Regions from separate parts of the Shewanella colwelliana genome, predicted to be linked through region 2. Evidence: predicted binding sites of a transcription regulator. Region 2 holds the regulator's gene; each other region holds the start of a gene.
The links. The regulator MetJ, encoded in region 2, represses methionine synthesis genes. The targets are predictions, from matches to a motif close to TAGACGTCTAGACGTCTA.
Positions count from the first base shown of each region.

Region 1: a site for MetJ is predicted at 2,589-2,606, ahead of metE (5-methyltetrahydropteroyltriglutamate--homocysteine S-methyltransferase). Genes of this name have one in related genera too.
Region 3: a site for MetJ is predicted at 4,134-4,151, ahead of metH (methionine synthase). Genes of this name have one in related genera too.

Region 1 is NZ_MCBT01000046.1:214,899-221,444, forward strand. Features, by position in the region: gene BEL05_RS16445 (GDSL-type esterase/lipase family protein) at 1-562, shown strand, start outside; gene BEL05_RS16450 (HDOD domain-containing protein) at 815-1,546, shown strand; gene BEL05_RS16455 (LysR family transcriptional regulator) at 1,614-2,516, opposite strand; gene metE (5-methyltetrahydropteroyltriglutamate--homocysteine S-methyltransferase) at 2,715-4,994, shown strand; gene BEL05_RS16465 (glutamate synthase-related protein) at 5,042-6,546, opposite strand, start outside.
Region 2 is NZ_MCBT01000025.1:5,945-12,490, reverse strand. Features, by position in the region: gene BEL05_RS09720 (SDR family oxidoreductase) at 1-130, opposite strand, end outside; gene BEL05_RS09715 (LysR family transcriptional regulator) at 263-1,162, shown strand; gene BEL05_RS09710 (conjugal transfer protein TraF) at 1,358-2,554, shown strand; gene BEL05_RS09705 (sulfite exporter TauE/SafE family protein) at 2,619-3,347, opposite strand; gene metJ (met regulon transcriptional regulator MetJ) at 3,469-3,783, opposite strand; gene metB (cystathionine gamma-synthase) at 4,003-5,169, shown strand; gene BEL05_RS09690 (bifunctional aspartate kinase/homoserine dehydrogenase II) at 5,189-6,546, shown strand, end outside.
Region 3 is NZ_MCBT01000044.1:174,281-180,826, reverse strand. Features, by position in the region: gene metH (methionine synthase) at 326-4,051, opposite strand; gene BEL05_RS15300 (histidine phosphatase family protein) at 4,416-5,045, shown strand; cobalamin riboswitch at 5,126-5,318, shown strand; gene BEL05_RS15295 (ABC transporter ATP-binding protein) at 5,429-6,253, shown strand; gene BEL05_RS15290 (FecCD family ABC transporter permease) at 6,274-6,546, shown strand, end outside.

The DNA of each region.
Region 1 (6,546 bases), on a different contig from region 2:
GGTATTGTCGCAACACGGCCATCAGCTTGAACCTTTGTCGCCTGAGGCCAAGATACTTGCCTTTGGCGATAGCTTAACAGAAGGTGTCGGGGCGTCAGAGGGAGCCGATTACCCACAAGTGCTATCCACCATGCTGGGGCGCACAGTAGTCAATGCTGGTATCTCTGGCGAAACCACGAGTGAAGGGCTTATACGGTTTGAGGAACAGTTAGATCTATGGTCACCTGGATTGGTTTTACTGTTAGAAGGTGGCAACGATTTTCTGAGAAATGTCAGTGAGCAGAAGGTAAAAAACAATTTAAAACAGATGATTGAGATAGCAAAGGCGAGGAATATTGAGGTGGTATTGATTGCGGTGCCACAAAAAAGTCTCTGGTTGGCACCATCTGAAATATACGCAGAACTGGCTGCACAATTTGAACTGTTATTAATTGAAGATATTTTGCTAGACCTGCTAAAATTACCAGAGGTAAAGTCAGATAGTATTCACTTCAATGATGAGGGGTATTATCGCCTAGCAAAGCATATCGAGCAGCGCCTCGTAAAAGCTGGGGCAATTTAACTAAATCTGAGTCAGATAACGATAGATGCTCCATGAATACAGGCTTGCTACCAGATTACGCTGGCTAGGCTTTTGCCAGATATCACTATAAAAAGGCTCACTTTGACGGCGTTGATAGCTCAATTAGTGTTTATTTAAGGTAAACTCCAGTTTTGCTCTAATTCGACTTGACCACAACGGGCGTTTTATGGGTAAATTCTTGGATAACAAATGGCATTTGGCCAGAATAATAAATCAGGTTAATAACTTCTCATGACAGATCTTGAGCATCAAGTTTTCACTCAAGTACGTGCAATTATCGCCAATGAAGAGCAGGTCATTGGGCGCCGCGGTATTTTGATCCCATTAAAGAAAGCGATCATTGCCGATGGTGATATTCGTAATGTGATTGATATCGTTTCTTCAGATCCCGCATTGGCGGCGCATCTCCTTTGGCGTAGTAATTCTGCGGCCAATGCTGGTGGCGTAGTGTCATCTAAGAATCGTTCTTTAAAAGATGCATTGGTGCGTTTAGGTCAAGTAAATATCTACCGTTATGCTTTTACCTTTTATTTGAAAGAACGTCTCGATGAACTGCCGCAACCCTACAAAAAACTGGTTTATGGGTATTGGGCATTAACTGAGAGTATTGCCGCTGATGCGGTAGATAACTTGCACAACATGGAAGGGGTAAATATTAACCCTGATGAGGTGCAAACCTTAGCGCTATTTAGTGTCTTTGGTGAGATTATTGCGTTAACTGCTTTTGCATATTTAAATGCTGAGTCGGAGCAATCTTTCCCTCTGTCTATTATCAAATCTTTGATTGATAATCAGAAACAAACATTGACTATCGAAGCGTTTGAATCGCTTGGGTTAGATGAAGAGCTCAGAGAAGAGTTTATGATTGCCCACAACTTACGCCAGACCCGCAATCCTGATTCTCCAGGTTTAGTACTTAGACGAGTGCTATCAATGCGTAAGCAGCTACTCAATCCGCTATAGCCGATAATCTCTTGTCGATACCAAATAATAAAAAACCTGCTAAGTGCAGGTTTTTTTATCAGTGTGATTAATTCAACTTTTGTTTACTTAGCCCTTCCTGCCCGACTAATGACAGCCATTGCTGTGCGACGTTTGCTTGATGACTGCTGCGACGATATGCACCAAACAGCGGCCGTTTTAATCCCTCTGCACCAAGTTTAACCGCCTTCAATGACAAGCCGTGGGCTTCATTAATTGACCAACTTGGTAGCGCCGCTACGCCATCTTTGCAAGCGACACGCTGCAGTAACATGGCGGTCAAGTCACAGCGGATCTGTTTGTTCACCGGGACACCCGCAGGTTCCATGAAGTGGCGATATATGTCTAAGCGGTCCACTGGCACTGGGTAGGTGATGAGTGGCTCTCCTGCTAACTGTGATGGTGTCACATAAGGGAGGGTGGCAAGCGGATGATCATTTGCCATGAGTAGTTTGACTTCAAAATCGAACAGGTGCAGATACGCAATATCGTTGTCAGGAATAGGATCTGAGGTGAGTACCACATCTAACTGTCCCTGTTTTAGTGCGCTCAGAGACTCAAAAAGATGCCGACTCGACAACTCCAAATTGGTATGGGGGAAGCTTTGGTTAAACTTTTCAGTGACAGGCATTAACCAACGAAAACAGCTATGGCAGTCTATGCCCACAAAGAGATCGCTAATTTGATCGGTTAAACCATTCTTGAGGTCAATTTCGGTTTCAACCACTTTTGGCAAAATTTCCTCTGCCAAATTAAGTAAGCGCGTGCCCTCTTGAGTAAAAGAGAGTGGTTTACTCTTTCTGACAAAAATGGTCGAGTTGATCCGTGTCTCCAGCTCCTTAATCTGATGGGACAAGGCCGATTGAGTAACAAAACGCTTTTTCGCCGCGCCAGCCAGACTGCCGCTCTCCTTGAGTGCGACCAATGTACGTAAGTGCCTAAGCTCTATCATTTTACCCTCACATGAATATTGCTCATGTTGTTCTTGAAATCAATTCGATTGCGAAGTCACAGACTAACACAATAAACTTCTAGACGTCCAGACGCCCAAATATTTAATTCTATGATAGCGGCAATAGCGTGTCGCTATTTATCAACAGAAGGCGTTGATTCATGAATTTCGCTCATATTAACTCAAAAGGTATACAATATGCAAAGTGTAAAAATCGCCTCTTTAGGCTTTCCAAGGATTGGTCGCAAGCGAGAGCTGAAATTTGCGCAAGAGAAGTACTGGCGCGGGGAGATCTCCCGTCAAGCATTGTTTGATGTAGCCAAATCATTACGGATACAACATTGGCAGTGGCAGGCTGAGGCCGGGGTTGAACTGCTGCCAGTGGGTGACTTTGCGTATTACGATCAAGTGTTGACCTTAAGCGCTACTATTGGAGCGATACCAGATCGCCACCGAGGCAGTGAGCAGGTTGATCTTGATACGCTGTTTCGTGTGGCTCGGGGCCGTGCACCTACTGGCGAGGAAGCGCCGGCAGCAGAGATGACCAAATACTTTAATACTAACTATCACTACATAGTGCCAGAGCTCAGCCCAGCGCAAACGTTCAGTATCGCTTATGAACAACTGTTCGAAGAAGTAGAGGAAGCAGTTGCACTGGGTTATAAAGTGAAACCTGTATTGTTAGGGCCCGTTTCATATCTCTACCTGGCTAAGGCGCAAGGGGAGGAATTTGACTGCTTAAGCTTATTGGACAATTTGGTCGCCGTTTACCAAGCGATTTTGGCGCGGTTTGCAGCCCAAGGTGTTGAATGGGTGCAGTTAGATGAACCCATTCTAGCTTTAGCACTTGAGCCACAATGGACACAGGCTTTTGAGTCGGCTTATCAAACGCTTAGCCATAGCAAGCCAAAGTTACTGCTTGCCAGCTATTACGGATCGATTGCTCATCATCAACCACTCGTTTCCGCTTTGCCCGTTGCAGGTCTGCATTTAGATCTGGTGGCGGCTCCAGAGCAACTGCCGCTGTTTGCTGCGCAGTTAAGCCGAGATCAAGTGCTCTCTCTTGGGGTGATCAATGGCCGTAATGTGTGGGCGGCCCAGTTAGATGACATTGCCGATAACCTTTCAGCTGTGGTGAAGGATTTTGCAGACCGAATTTGGATAGCGCCGTCATGTTCATTATTACACTGCCCCGTTGACTTAGATTGTGAGCAGCAACTGGCCCCATCTTTACGTGATCAGCTAGCATTTGCTAAACAAAAATTGACTGAGCTTACGCAGTTAAAGTTATTGTTAACGTCACCAGACAGCGAGTCAGCGAAACAGATTATTGGTACCTGTATTGAGCGTCGCAATGCTCGTTCGCAAGCGGCGAATAAACAGGTTCAGCAACGTGTCGCTTCCTTGTGTCCCCAAGATTATGAGAGACAACATGCGTTCGCTTATCGCCAAGCGGCGCAGCAACAACGGTTTAAGCTCCCACTTCTGCCCACAACGACTATTGGCTCCTTTCCACAAACGCCAGCCATTCGAGGTTTGCGCAATCGTTGGCGTCTAGCTGAGATAACCCAAGCTCAATATACCGCGCAGCTTAAGGCGGTGACTCAAGACACCATTGAGCGCCAACTAAAACTCGGTATCGATGTGTTGGTGCATGGTGAAGCAGAACGCAATGACATGGTTGAGTACTTTGGTGAGCAACTGCAAGGCTTCGGTTTCACTCAGTTTGGCTGGGTGCAAAGTTATGGTTCACGCTGCGTTAAACCGCCACTCATTTATGGTGATGTCAGTCGTAAGGGGCCGATGACGCTAGAGTGGGCTGAGTATGCACAGAGCCTTACCGATAAACCGGTCAAAGGGATGTTAACTGGGCCGGTGACCATTCTGCACTGGTCGTTTGCGCGTGAAGATATCAGTCGCGATACCATTGCGACGCAGATAGCCTTAGCCATACGCGATGAAGTGGTTGATCTGCAGGAGGCGGGCATAGGCATTATTCAGATTGATGAGCCAGCTTTTCGTGAAGGTTTGCCACTCAAACGTAGCGATTGGCAGCATTACCTCGACTGGGCAGTGGCGGCCTTTAAACTGAGCGCGGCAGGCGTGCGGGATGATACACAGATCCATACTCACATGTGTTACAGCGAGTTTAATGAGACGATTGCAGCCATCGCGGCCATGGACGCCGATGTAATAACCATTGAGACCTCGCGCTCGCGCATGGAGCTTTTAAATGCCTTTGAAGATTTTGAATACCCCAACGAAATCGGCCCAGGTGTATATGACATCCACAGTCCTAATATTCCAAGTGTCGAGCAGATGGTGAGTTTAATGGAAAAGGCGGCAAGTAAAGTGCCTGTACGGCAACTATGGGTTAACCCAGATTGCGGCTTAAAAACCCGTACCTGGGAGGAGGTTGAGCCTGCCTTAAAAAATCTTGTTACGGCAACAAAATCACTACGACGTAGCCTAGGCTAATCAGTTGGTATAAACCATAAAGTGGCTCATCATGAGCCACGTTTTCGTTACGTTAGCGGTGTGACGCCGGCATAGTGAATGCCTGACAACAGCGCCATCTCTTTGTGCCATGTTGCTAAGTCATCAAGCGTAAAGTCAGCCAGATGATGATGGCCGCAGGCACGCGCCATCACTTGCATCAAGGTTGTTGACGCCGCAAAAAAATTGGCCAGTTGCTGCGCCGATTGATCGACATTGAGCCGTTGTCGCAGATCGGCTCTTTGGGTCGCTATGCCAGCAGGACAGTTGTTGGTGTTGCATATTCTTGCCGCAACACAGCCAATTGATTGCATGGCGCTGTTGGCGATGGCAACGCCATCAGCGCCCAGCGCCATCGCTTTGACAAAATCGATAGGCACTCGCAAGCCGCCGGTGACAATAAGGGTAACTCGCCCCTTTGCGCCCTGGCTGTCGAGGTAACGCCGTGCACGAGCAAGTGCAGGAATGGTGGGGACACTGATATGATCACGAAACATGCTTGGAGCGGCCCCGGTACCGCCACCGCGACCATCTAAGATGATGTAATCAGCACTGGCATCGAGAGCAAACTGGATATCTCGTTCAATATGGTTGGCACTGAGTTTAAAGCCGATTGGGATACCACCGCTGATCTCCCTGACTCGATCGGCAAATTTCTTAAAATCAGCAACCGAGTGTAAGTCTTTAAAGCAGGGGGGAGAGACAGCCGGTTGGCCCGCAGGAATACCTCTAACCTCTGAAATCTTGCCAATATTCTTGATACCCGGTAGGTGACCACCTGTGCCAGTTTTAGCGCCTTGACCGCCTTTAAAATGAAAGGCTTGCACCTTGTGAAGTAGCTGCTCTTGGTAGCCAAATTGGGCGCTAGCCAGCTCATAAAAATAGCGTGAGTTGGCCGCTTGTTCCTCAGGCAGCATACCCCCTTCGCCTGAGCATATCCCGGTCCCAGCAAGTTCTGCGCCTTTAGCCAGTGCCACTTTAGCCTCTTGTGATAATGCACCAAAGCTCATATCAGAGACAAACAGTGGTATCTTCAATATGAGTGGTTTTCTGGCTTGGGGACCGATAACCAATTCCGTTGCTACAGCCTGATCTTCTTGCAGTGGTTGGGTAGCCATCTGAGCGGTCATTATCTGTATGTCATCCCAGTGAGGCAGGTGGTGACGGGGAACACCCATTGAGGTCATAGGGCCATGGTGCCCCATTTTACTTAGGCCTTCGCGTGCTAATTGATGGATAAATTCTACCGTCGGCTCCTCTTGGGTAACGGCGGCGTGGGGTTGAGCGTCGGACCCGTTGAGTGTTGCGATGCCAGGACCTTCGTGGCCAACATCTTTGGCTGTAAATTGTTTATGGCTGCCATCACAAAACGGGGTGTTGGCGCTATGTTTGCAGGCGCATAGGTAGGCATCGCCCGCTTGCTTAGCAATAAAAGCTTTAGGTTTAAAGTTGGTGCCCGCATGAGAACCGTCACAGAAGGGTTGGCTTTTAGAGCGGCCACAAGCGCAAAAATAGTACTCTTGCCCTTTAGTTA
Region 2 (6,546 bases):
GCCCAAGTGCTTCCATTGGTTCAACGCGACGAGCAAGCAATAATAGCGGATGACCTTTTACGCTAAAGGCTTGTGCCATTGCTGCGCCGATCCCTGAAGATGCACCTGTTATGACGATAAGTGGTTTCATTGTCTACCTCATTAAAGAATTATTTCATTGAGGCAAAGTTTAGCCTCTACACTATTGTTGATATATAGTTCCCAAGTAACTTTATTGTTTACTATTAATGACAAATTGTGTGGGTATTGGCAGGGAGTCTGTATGAATCAAGAGATTAGTCTCGCAGATATTAAGGCATTTACGGTTATCGCAGAGGCGGGCAGTTTTACGGCGGCCGCAGAGCTGTTGGGGTGTTCTCGCTCTTACCTTTCTAGGCAGTTAACTCACCTAGAAGCGGAACTTGGGGTGAGTTTGATCACTCGTACAACGAGAGCGCAGCGCCTCACCGAGCAAGGAGAACAGCTATTTAGTCACTGCAAAACGGCGTTAGATAACATTGCCAGTGCCGTTGCAATGACGATGGATAATGCGCAAAACCTACATGGACATATCAATATCAACTGTGTCGGTGGTTTTCTCGGCGAAGAGGTGGTGGCGAATGTCGTGAGTGAATTTATCAACCTTCATCCAGAGGTCACAGTTAATCTCGATTTTAGCAGTGAGCGAGTCGATCTGGTTTTGGGTAAGTTTGACATGGTTTTTAGAATGGGGGCTCTTGCAGACTCAGGTTTAGTGGCACGTAAGCTGATGATGATTAAAAATGGTGTGTTTGCATCGCCTAAATACCTATCCATGGCTGGCACTCCGCAGCATCCCAAAGATCTACTGCGACACCAATGCATCTCTGGCTCGGTCAGCCATTGGGAGTTTTTGCACCAAAGCGATGTTACTCAAAAGGTGGAGGTCGATATTGTTGGCAATGTACGCTGCAAAAATGGACGTGTGATGAAAAATATTGCGCTGTCGGGAAATGGCATTGCGCGTTTGCCCTATCTCTATTGCCAAACCGAATTAGACAACCAACAACTCACCCCTGTTTTCGATGATTGGTTTATGGCGGATTCACCTTTTTATTTGATTTATCACAAGGATAATTACCAGCCTGAACGGTTGAAGGCATTTACCAAGTTTGTTACTGAGTATTTTAACCACCACTTTTAAATGACAATAGCGCTATTTTTAGCACCTCGTATCAGTATGGAAAATGGCGATAAGTGTGGTGCTAAGAATATGTTGCGAAATAGTTTGCTTTTTACCCGGAATATCCGCCACAATTTCTGGCAATGGACTATCTTTATATTCGATCTGTGTTGGTTTTTTGCAGTCAGAATAAGAATAAATGACAGGGGTGAAGGGATGAAGTTGAGGAATGCTTTTCTTGTTCTATCTATGTGCTGTGTTACGTCTACCGCATTGGCGGGACAACAGTTTTACGAAGCGCGCGGTGATGCAATGGGCGGTGCAGGTGTCGCAGCCTCTAATCGCGAAGGCGCTGCGTTCATAAACCCCGCGCTGCTCGCGATTCATGCGCCACATTATGCTGGTGGCGTGGTGATGCTACCTGCTCTGGGCTTTGATACCAGCAATGTCAGTAATTTCACCGATAAATTCGATGCGCTGCAGCTGTCCTATGATGGCTTAGAGGCTGCGATTGATTCGGGAGATACCACAGCTATCGATACCTATCGCAACGCGCTTGTAGGCGATCTTGAATCGTTAAACGGTGACAATGCTTATGCGAGCTTTGGTTTAGGCCTATCAGTGGTGCTGCCAACTAAGCGCATGCCCATGGCTATTTTTTATAAGACGTATCTTGATGCGTTGAGTGTGGCGGCTATTGAGCAGAGTGACTTAGATGCTCTCAACGGCCTAGATCCCAATAACCCTCCTGCGGTGACTGATTTAGATTCCCAGGGCGCTGTCGTGGCTGGCGCCGTATCGGATTTGGGTGTTGCCCTTAGCTTTCCCCTATCGATCGTTAATATGCCTATCGCTGTGGGAATTTCACCCAAAATGCAACGTATCGACACATACAACTATGTTGTCAGTGCAAACAATTATGATGCCGATGACTTTGATGATGAAAAGTATCGCAACAACGAAACCGCCTTTAACCTTGACGTTGGTGTTGCGATGCAGCCGATGGATGGCCTGACTGTTGGTTTGTCTGGTCGTAACCTTATTAGCCAAAAAGTGGATACTGTTGAATCACTGGGCAGACAGTTTACCTATCGTATCGATGCCTTATACACGGCAGGTGTTGCCTATGATTGGTCGAACTTTAGTGTAACCACTGATGTTGACCTGAATAGTCATAAACGATTTGATGGGATTGATTCTACCCAGTATTGGCGTGTCGGTGGTGAGGTGAAAGCAACTGATTGGTTAGCGGTGCGTTTAGGTTATCGACATGATTTGAAAGATAGCACCACAGATGTTTATTCTGTGGGCACAGGCTTTACCTTTGGCCAATCTTTTAATCTTGATTTTACCGGTATTGTAGGCAGTGACGATGCCATTGGTGGTGTGATTCAAACATCCTATCATTTTTAATTAACGTGGATATGACTCAAAGGCTGATACTCACTATCAGCCTTTTTGCTTTTTAAAGAGAGATTTATAGCTCTATGAATGACTTAGTCGCTAATATTAATGCGCTCACAGAACAAAGTATTAAGGTCATTGAGCGTGTTTTGTTTTTATCGATTTGACCAACGAGACGTCCCGCCACGAGATAGCCAAACAACACCGCCGGCAACAAAAGCAATGAGATGTAGAAATGGTACGTCGTCAATAGCCCTGCCAAGGCTAAAATTAGCAATGCAATGGTTGAACTGAAGATAAAAAAGGCTGAGAGTGCGGCTCGAAATTGTTTGGCATCTTTACCTGATAGCAGTATTGCCAGTGGCGGTCCGCCAATGGCTGCAATATTGCCAAATATGCCTGACACTATGCCTGCGGCAAATAGACTTCGACGATTGACGGGAATACTGAATTTTAACAAACTTAATAGCACGGCTAGCGCAACAATGGTGGCAATGGCTAAGCCCAGAACCGCTTGAGGAGCGAATAGCAGTAACGAGGCACCGAGCAAGCCGCCTGGAATCCTTCCAAGTAAGGCATATTGTAAGCCGTTAAATTCTAATGCGTTACGCTCACGAAATAGCGTCATCAATGAGATAGAAAACCCCATTATAATGACAGGTGCAGGCACTAAACTTGGATCCACGAGATAGAGCAGTGGCGATGCCACTACCGCAAGCCCAAAGCCAATGAGACTTTGGGTGAGTGCACCAAGGAAAATGATAATAAAGGCAAGTCCAAAAGTGACAAGATCTAAGGAGATGTCGGTCACGTGTTAGTTATCCTTACGGGGTGATGCGAGTGAAAAAACAAACAGGGACCGCTAAGCGATCCCTGTTGCTGTTATTCGAGCTGTTGTCACTAACGACTCATGCGAGTGATATCTATTCTAGCTCTTCCCATTCAATGCCCATTTCGGTCATGAGCTTTTTCACTTCAGCAGGGATGCTATCAGGCTTATCTTTTGAAAGATCTTCATCATCTGGTAAGGGTTGACCTGTGTATGCGTGCAAAAAGGCTTCGCACAACAGTTCACTATTGGTGGCATGGCGCAAGTTATTAACCTGACGACGAGTGCGCTCATCGGTTAACACTTTAAGTACCTTTAGAGGAATTGAGACAGTGATCTTTTTGACCTGCTCATTCTTCTTACCATGTTCAGCATATGGGCTGATATAATCGCCATTCCACTCAGTCATCGACTCACCTGTAAATTCTCAAATTCGGGGCAGATTTTATACCCTTACAAATTACAGTCAAATTATTGCCTGTAATTTTTGTTAATTGCAAATAGATTTCTAAATGTTTGGACGTCTAAACGTCTAAATGTGTTGACGGTCAGGGCTAGCTTAGGTACATTTAGACGTCCAGACATCTTTACCGATGAATGAAACCAATTTGATTGATAGGAGTGCAAGATGACAGAGCGAAAATTAGCCACCGCCGCAGTACGTCGAGGTATCGAATCTGATACCCAACATGGTGCGGTTGTTCCGCCAATTTATCTGTCGACCAACTACTCCTTTGATGGCCATAAAAACCCACGAGATTTCGATTATAGCCGTTCAGGCAATCCGACCCGATCTATTTTGGGGGATGCCATCGCCGAGCTTGAAAAAGGGGCGACGGGTGTCGTGACTTGTACAGGTATGGCTGCTATCACCTTAGTGACAAGTTTACTGGGTCCGGATGATCTGCTCGTAGTGCCTCATGATTGTTACGGCGGAAGCTACCGCTTATTCACCAACCTTGCTAAGAAAGGGGCATTTAAACTCGCCGTGGTAGATCAAACTGACCAGGCCGCCCTCGATGCCGCTATTGCGCAACAGCCTAAAATGGTCTGGTTAGAAACCCCATCTAATCCGCTGCTTCGTGTGGTTGATATTGAGGCTATTGCCAATGCGAGTCATAACGTTGGCGCTCAAGTTGTGGTAGATAACACCTTCCTTTCTCCTATTTTGCAACAGCCGTTACTGTTGGGCGCAGATATTGTTATCCACTCAACGACCAAATATATCAATGGCCACAGCGATGTGGTTGGTGGGGCTGTTGTGGCTAAAGACGCTGAGGTGGGTGAGTTACTTCATTGGTGGTCAAATACCTTAGGTTTAACGGGGTCTGCGTTTGACAGTTACTTAACCCTGCGTGGTCTGCGTACTCTGGCCGTAAGAATTCGTGAGCATCAAGCCAATGCTCAAAAGGTGCTGGCGGTATTAACGTCCCATATTGGTGTTGAAAAGGTTTATTATCCTGGGCTAAGCGACCACCCAGGGCATGAAATTGCGGCAAAACAGCAAAAAGGTTTCGGTGCAATGCTCAGCTTTGAGCTAAAAGGTGGCGAAGCCGAACTTATTGCCTTTTTAGATGCGTTAAAATGTTTTTCTGTGGCTGAAAGCCTGGGGGGAGTCGAGAGCTTAGTCGCGGTTCCTGCTACAATGACCCACAGAGCAATGGAACCAGAAGCTCGCGCGGAAGCGGGCGTTAAAGATACTCTAATTCGATTGTCAGTGGGCATTGAAGATAGCGACGATTTGGTCGCCGATATTCAATTAGGTCTAGATGCCGCTGTTGCAGCAAGTTGTTAAAAGGTTTGAGGAGCGAAAAATGACACGATGTCATTTGCATAAATTTGGTGGTTCTAGTCTAGCGGACGCTGATTGTTACCGCCGCGTAGCTCATATTCTACTTACTCATGGCCATAGCGATGATTTAATCGTGGTTTCTGCCGCGGGTAAGAGTACGAATTTTCTTTATAAGTTATTGGAGCTGAGTGACGGTAAGCAACTTTGGCAAGAGGAGCTTCAAGTCCTCATTAGTTACCAACAGAACCTGATTGAACAGCTGTTATCTAACGAACAAGCTCGCAGTCTACGTGAGCGTCTATCGACTGATAAGTCGCAGCTGACCAGTTTACTGTCACTGGAAAAGCTCAACGATTACCAGAGTAATCAAGTGGTGAGTTTCGGCGAGCGTTGGTCATCACGTTTATTGGCAGCGTTACTGCGTGAATCGGGTGTAGCGGCGGCAGATATTGATGCGCGCACACTATTGGTGGCCGATGAAGGTGCAGTGCCGCAGATCCGCCTACAAGAGTCAAAAGATAAAGTGCAGCAGATGCTTGCGGCTCACCCTAATGAGCGCTTGGTGATCACTGGTTTTATTTGTGCCAATGAACAAGGTGACACGTTACTCTTAGGTCGCAATGGTTCAGACTTTAGTGCCACCCTATTGGCAAGCCTTGCCAATATAGAACGCGTCACGATATGGACCGACGTAGAAGGGGTCTTTAATGCGGACCCAAACCGTATCAATGACGCAAAGTTGCTCAAGAGTATGTCGCTTACTGAGGCTAATCGACTGGCACATCTTGGATCGCCCGTGCTGCACAATCGTACCTTACAGCCACTGTTTGATACTGAAGTTAGCTTAGCAGTTCGCTCTAGTTACGCCCCCCATACTGACTTTACTCTCATTGCGCCTAAAAGCTCCTCAGCCAGTGCGCCAGTCGTGACTAGCTTGCCAAGTGTCTCCTTATTCAATGTGACCTTAAAGGCGGAGCTACCTCAGTTATTAAGCTGCTTTGCTGAAGCAGGGTTAACCCCATTGGCTTATTGGTCACTCGCTCATGGCCGTGCTGAACTAGCCTTTACTCATGAAAATCAAAAGCAGGCTTTAGCCATTTTTGAAGCCAATAATGATTATTTGCATATTGAAGGCTTGCAGATCAGAGATGATCTCGGACTGGTGGCATTAGTGAGTGCTGACGCTGGCTTATATCGCCGTGGCTTCGCGCGCTTACTCAATCGTGACGCCCACCCATTGTGCAACGATGGTTTAAGTTTAGTCACCTTGGTGCCTAAAGGTCAGGTTAATCTGCTTACGCAAAAAGTTCATCGACGCTGTGCGGGACCACGTAAGCGTATTGGCGTGTTACTGCTGGGAATTGGTAATATCGGTGAAGC
Region 3 (6,546 bases), on a different contig from region 2:
AAATCGTGGCAGTTAGAAATAACAACATTCCCCATCGAAGTTGTCGAAATACGTAGATAAAAGTGCTGTATAACCATCATAGCTGATGGCTAAGGCTCGGAGGGGCTGGTAAGCCCTGTTTGAGCCGTTTGCGATTTTTATGGGAGTATGAGGAGCCTAACTCATGCATGTAACTTCGTTATGGGTGGCATGGGGAGATGCAAGAGAGGGCTGTTGATCCCCCTTCTTGCCCCAATGTGGAATGGATTTCCACGATTTTATCGGTCGTAAGACAGACTTAGACCGCGTTAGCGTAAGGTCGCTCCTGAATAATCAGAATCACTTCTTACTCTGGGTCATAATCCAATACTGGCGCTAACCAGCGTTCGGTTTCCTCAATACTCATTCCTTTACGTGCGGCATAATCTTCCACCTGATCGCGACCGATATTGGTCACACCAAAGTAGCGTGATTGTGGGTGGGCAAAGTACCAACCCGACACCGCAGCGGTGGGGAACATGGCGTAGCTTTCGGTGATATTAAGTCCAATAGTTTCATCTGGCTTGAGCAGGTCCCATAGCAAGCCCTTTTCGGTGTGATCTGGGCAAGCTGGGTAACCCGGTGCTGGGCGTATGCCCTTGTACTTTTCGCGAATTAGGGCCTCGTTGTCGAGTGCTTCATCAGCGGCATAGCCCCAGAACTCCTTACGGACTCGCTCATGCATACGCTCGGCGAACGCTTCGGCTAGACGGTCGGCTAAACATTTGAGCATGATGGCATTGTAGTCATCGTGGTTGGCTTCAAAACGGGCAATATGCTTGTCAATACCATGGCCCGCGGTGACGGCAAAACCGCCCATGTAGTCGGCAACGCCAGAGTCTTTAGGGGCGACAAAATCAGCCAGGCAGAAGTTATCGTTGCCCACTCTTTCTATTTGCATGCGTAGATGATGGGTGGTCAACTCAAGTTCGCTGCGGCTTTCATCGGTATAGAGCTCAATATCATCGTGGTTAACGGTATTGGCGGGGAACAGGCCGATAACCGCTTTGGCGGTAAGCCATTTTTCATCAATGATCTGCTTAAGCATGGCTTTGCCATCGGCAAATAGTTTGCGAGCTTCTTCACCGACGACCTTGTCTTCCAAGATTTTAGGGAAGTGGCCATGCAGTTCCCAGCTACGGAAGAAAGGGGTCCAGTCGATACGCTCGACTAAGTCTTCCAATGGGTAGTCATCAAACACCTGACGTCCAAGCTGATTAGGTTCATATGGTGTGTAGTTGGCCCAATCGTGTTGACAGCGGTTGTCACGTGCGGCTTGCAGCGAGGTGATCTGTTTGCGTTTCTCTTGCGAGTTACGCTTGTCGCGCATTATCTGGTATTCATCATAGGTGGCATCGATAGTGGCTTGGCGAGTCTCATTGCTGATCAGCTTAGATACCATAGGCACGGCCCGTGACGCGTCGGCGATATAGATGGCTCCGGTTGGAGCATGGGGCGCAATTTTAACTGCGGTATGAATTTTAGAGCAGGTCGCGCCGCCAATGATTGAGGGGATGGTAAGCCCAGCTTTATGGAAGGCTTTAACGTTATGCACCATTTCGTCTAGACTGGGCGTGATCAATCCTGACATGCCGATGATATCGACATTCTCCGCCTTGGCGACTTCAATAATCTTCTCAACGGGCACCATCACCCCTAAATCGATCACCTCATAGCCGTTACAAGCCAGCACCACGCCAACGATATTCTTGCCTATGTCGTGTACGTCGCCTTTTACGGTGACCATTAAGATCTTACCGTTAGACTGACCTTCGACTTTCTCTAGCTCAATGTAGGGGTTTAAGTAAGCCACTGCTTTCTTCATTACACGGGCGGATTTTACCACTTGGGGCAGGAACATTTTACCTGAGCCAAATAGATCGCCGACCACATTCATGCCATCCATGAGCGGCCCTTCAATCACATCCAATGGTCGTGTCGCTTGTTGTCTAGCTTCTTCGGTGTCTTCATCGATATAGTCGGTAATGCCTTTAACTAGGGCATGAGCTAGACGTTTGCTCACTGCCCAGCTGCGCCATTCTAAATCCTCTTTCTTAGCCACTTGTCCGCCATCGCCGCGGAATTTCTCCGCGACTTCTAGCAGTAATTCGGTGTTGGAGCTGTCGGCCACGGGGCAGGCTAGGTTTTGTACAATGGCCTCGACTTTCTCTTTTAGTTCGGCGTCGATGTCATCATAGATGGCAAGTTGACCAGCGTTAACAATACCCATATCCATGCCTGCTTGAATGGCATGATAGAGAAAAACCGCATGAATGGCCTCTCGGACAGGGTTGTTACCACGGAAGGAGAACGACACATTTGATACACCGCCGGAGATCATGGCATGAGGCAAGGTGCGTTTGATCTCGGCCGTTGCTTCGATAAAGTCGACGGCGTAGTTGTCATGCTCGTCGATACCGGTGGCGATGGCAAAAATATTAGGATCGAAGATGATATCTTCTGGTGGGAATCCCACCTTGTGGACTAATACATTATAGGCGCGAGTACAGATCTCAACTTTACGTGCTTTTGTATCGGCCTGACCTTTTTCATCGAATGCCATGATGATGGCGGCCGCGCCATAGCGTTTAACCAGCTTAGCTTGCTTAATAAAACTCTCTTCACCCTCTTTTAGGGAGATAGAGTTAACGATGCCTTTACCTTGAATGCATTTTAATCCTGCTTCAATCACCTCCCACTTAGAGGAGTCGATCATAATCGGCACTCGGCTGATATCTGGCTCAGAGGCGATAAGGTTGAGGAACTTCTGCATCACCTCGACGCCATCTAGCATGCCTTCATCCATATTGATGTCGATGATTTGCGCGCCGCTTTCTACCTGCTCACGGGCAACCGACAGTGCTTCGTCGTATTCTCCCGTTTTAATCAGGCGTAAAAACTTGGCCGAGCCAGTGACGTTGGTTCGCTCACCCACGTTAACAAACAGCGAGCTTGCATCTATGGTCAGTGGCTCAAGTCCCGATAGGCGGCAAGCCACTGGAATATCGGGCAGTGCACGTGCTTGATGTGAAATGACCGCGTCACGAATCACTTTTATATGGGCTGGCGTGGTGCCACAGCAGCCACCAATGATGTTAAGAAAGCCCTCTTGAGCCCATTCGGCAATGACCTCTGCCATCTCTTCGGGGCTTTCATCATAGCCACCAAATTCGTTCGGCAAACCCGCGTTAGGGTGCGCGGAGACATAGCATTCTGCAATTTTGGATAACTCTTGCACATAGGGACTGAGCTCTTGCGGACCCAGGGCACAGTTAAGACCGATTGAAAGCGGTTGGACGTGGCGTAGTGAGTTGTAAAACGCCTCCGTTGTTTGTCCGGTTAGGGTGCGGCCTGAGGCATCGGTAATGGTGCCAGAGATCATGATAGGTAAACGCAGACCGATTTCATCAAATACGGTTTCGACGGCAAACAGCGCCGCTTTGGCGTTGAGGGTATCAAAAATGGTTTCAACCATGATGATATCTGAGCCGCCCTCAATCAGTGCTTCAATCGATTCGATATAGGCATCAACCAGTTCGTCAAAGCTGACGTTACGGTAGCCTGGGTCATTGACATCAGGGCTTATAGAGCAGGTACGGTTGGTCGGGCCAAGGACGCCAGCCACATAACAGGGACGTGCTGTTTCTATGCCAACTTCATCGGCTGCGGCGCGTGCAAGCCTTGCACCTTCGAGGTTGATTTCGGCCGATAACTCCTGCATGTCGTAGTCAGCCATGGCGATCCGCGTGGCGTTAAAGGTGTTGGTCTCGATGATATCGGCACCAGCAAGTAGGTATTCCTTATGGATACCCTTGATGATCTCAGGTTGCGTCAGCACCAGTAGATCGTTGTTACCTTTGACATCGCTTGGCCAGTCTTTGAAGCGTTCGCCGCGGAAATCGGCCTCTTCAAGCTTATGATCTTGGATCATGGTGCCCATTGCGCCGTCGAGGATCAAAATCTGTGATTTGAGCTGCTCAAGGATCTGCGGTGCTATCTGTCTAACATGATTAACAGGGGTACGGGTCGCCATAAAATTCTACCTATTTAAACTAACTCACTGTTTAACTTACAGTGTAATAAGGATACTTTAACGCTTTCTATTTTTGGATGTATAAACGTATAGACGTCTATAATAAGCGACTTATTACGCTTAGGGCAAGTCAAAACAGTATAACCTTTGCGCATGATAAACCTAGGCTTGTTATAAGCCTGCGTATCCGCGCTAGGGCCTCATGTTTTGGTGAGTTGTTATGGGCGGAGCGGTGTCGATGTGTGTTTGTTACGCTTAGAAACATACTGATTAGATTGTAAATATTTTATTTTTTATCAAAAGCTAAATTGGTGAGCCTTGCTATTTTCGATTTGTTAAGCGTATCCTTCTAAAGACTTAGTCGTTGACGATATTGATTAATATGGCACAAACAACGCTGTACCTTATGCGTCATGGTGAGTGCGAAGGGGGAAACACCTTGCGTGGCCATTGTGATGTGGCATTGACTGAAATTGGTTTCGCGCAGATGCAGTTGGCTTACGCCAAATTGCCTGAGATGGTCGATAGAGTCGTCAGTTCGCCACTGATGCGCTGTGCCAAATTCGCTCACTATATCGCACGAAAACGAGATGTGAATGTGTCGCTCGATGAGCGGTTGAAAGAGATCTATTTTGGCCGTTGGGATGGTCAATTGATCCCGAAACTTTATGCTGAACATGGTGCTGAATTAACGGCTTATTGGCAAAACCCTTGGCTGCATCCTTTGCCTGAAGGAGAGCTGATGAGCACTTTTGAACAACGACTCGATGAGGTCGTTGAGCAACTAGTCACCGAGCACTGCGAGGAGAAGCTACTGATTATTACTCATGGTGGTGTGATTCGACACTTGATGGCTAAAGCCTTAGGTGTTAGCCAAGCAGTGGGGTTTTATACTCAACTCAGCTTAGAATATGCCAGTGTGGTAAAAATTACTCATTTCAGAGATGAAGATGGGACTTGTCACTGGCGGCTTCATTGGGGAGAGTCAATCTAGGACAGTGATTTACGCCGCTAGACTTGCCTCTTGTTTGAAATGTCGCATAATAGCCAGCAATTTAGGCATCAAGGTGAATACCTCATGCCGAGAGTAAAGGTGTTGAGAACCGTATCCTTTAAACAGGCGGATAACTCAAACTTAATAAGGGAATTGGGAGAGGCGAAAGCCTTGAGCCCAAACTGTGCCCGCAACTGTGAGTGCGTTAAGTAAGGCTAGTAGTGCCTTATTTCAACCACAAGTCAGGATACCTGCCTTACTCTATAGCCTAATGACTCAAGCGGGTGACTTGAGGGAGCTAATGATGAACCAGTTTGATGGACGTCACGACGTCCGTATTTATGCCTGTGCACAGCGGTCTACATTTCTAGGTGGTTTAGGCCATGGATGACCCGCAACCACTTGCTTTATCCATCAAGGGATTAAGCTGGCACAGTGGTGAACGAGCCATCTTGGCCGATATTAGTGCTTCGCTGGAAAAGGGCAAGATGCTGGGGGTTATCGGTCCTAACGGCGCGGGTAAATCTACCCTATTGCGTTGCCTCTATCGTTATCTTGTGCCCACCTGTGGTGACATCACTCTGCTTGGCCAAGACATTAACACCTTCTCAGCCAAAATATTTGCCCAACAAGTGGCCGTAGTATTACAAGACACGCCGCACTATTTTGATATGACAGCGCAGCAGTTGGTAGGTCTTGGGTTAACTCCCCACAAGGGCGCATTTTCACTGACCAGTGCGCAAGATAAACAGGATATTGCTAACGCATTAGCCACTGTCGGGCTCACTGAGCGAGCCTCGCAGCCTTATGAACAGCTATCTGGCGGCGAAAAGCAACGCGCCCTAATTGCCAGAGCCATTGTGCAGAAGCCAGAGCTACTGATCCTCGACGAACCTACAAATCACCTTGATATCCGCTATCAGATCCAGATTTTAGAGTTATTAAGATCCTTGGATATAACCGTAATTATCTCCATCCACGATCTCAACTTGGCCAGTGCCTTATGCGATCAGCTTTTGCTGCTCGATAAAGGCCAGTCGGTGATACAGGGCACTCCAGCACAAGTACTCAATGAGCAGCAAATTGGTTCGGTGTTTGGTGTCTGTTGTCAGGTCACATCGCACCCTCAGCATGGTAATCCGCAGATAAACTATTTTTACGGATATAGCGATAATGGCATGACAGAACATGACGAGGTGATGCCATGAAGACGTTGCCTGTCGAAATGATGGGGCGAGTTGCGAGGGTCTTGCCGCTGTTGTTACTGGTTTTGCTGGTGGCACTGATGACGCCGCTGATTGCCGCCAGTTTTGGTGCCGCAGATATTCAAGTGAGCCAGGTATTGCAGGTGGTGATTGGTCAGTTAACTGACCAATCTCAGGGAGACATTAGCAGTCGGATTATTATGGAACTGCGCTTGCCGCGGATCATGATGGCCTTTGTCGCAGGCTTTGGCCTTGCTATCGCTGGCGCAGTATTGCAAACCGTGACCCGCAATCCG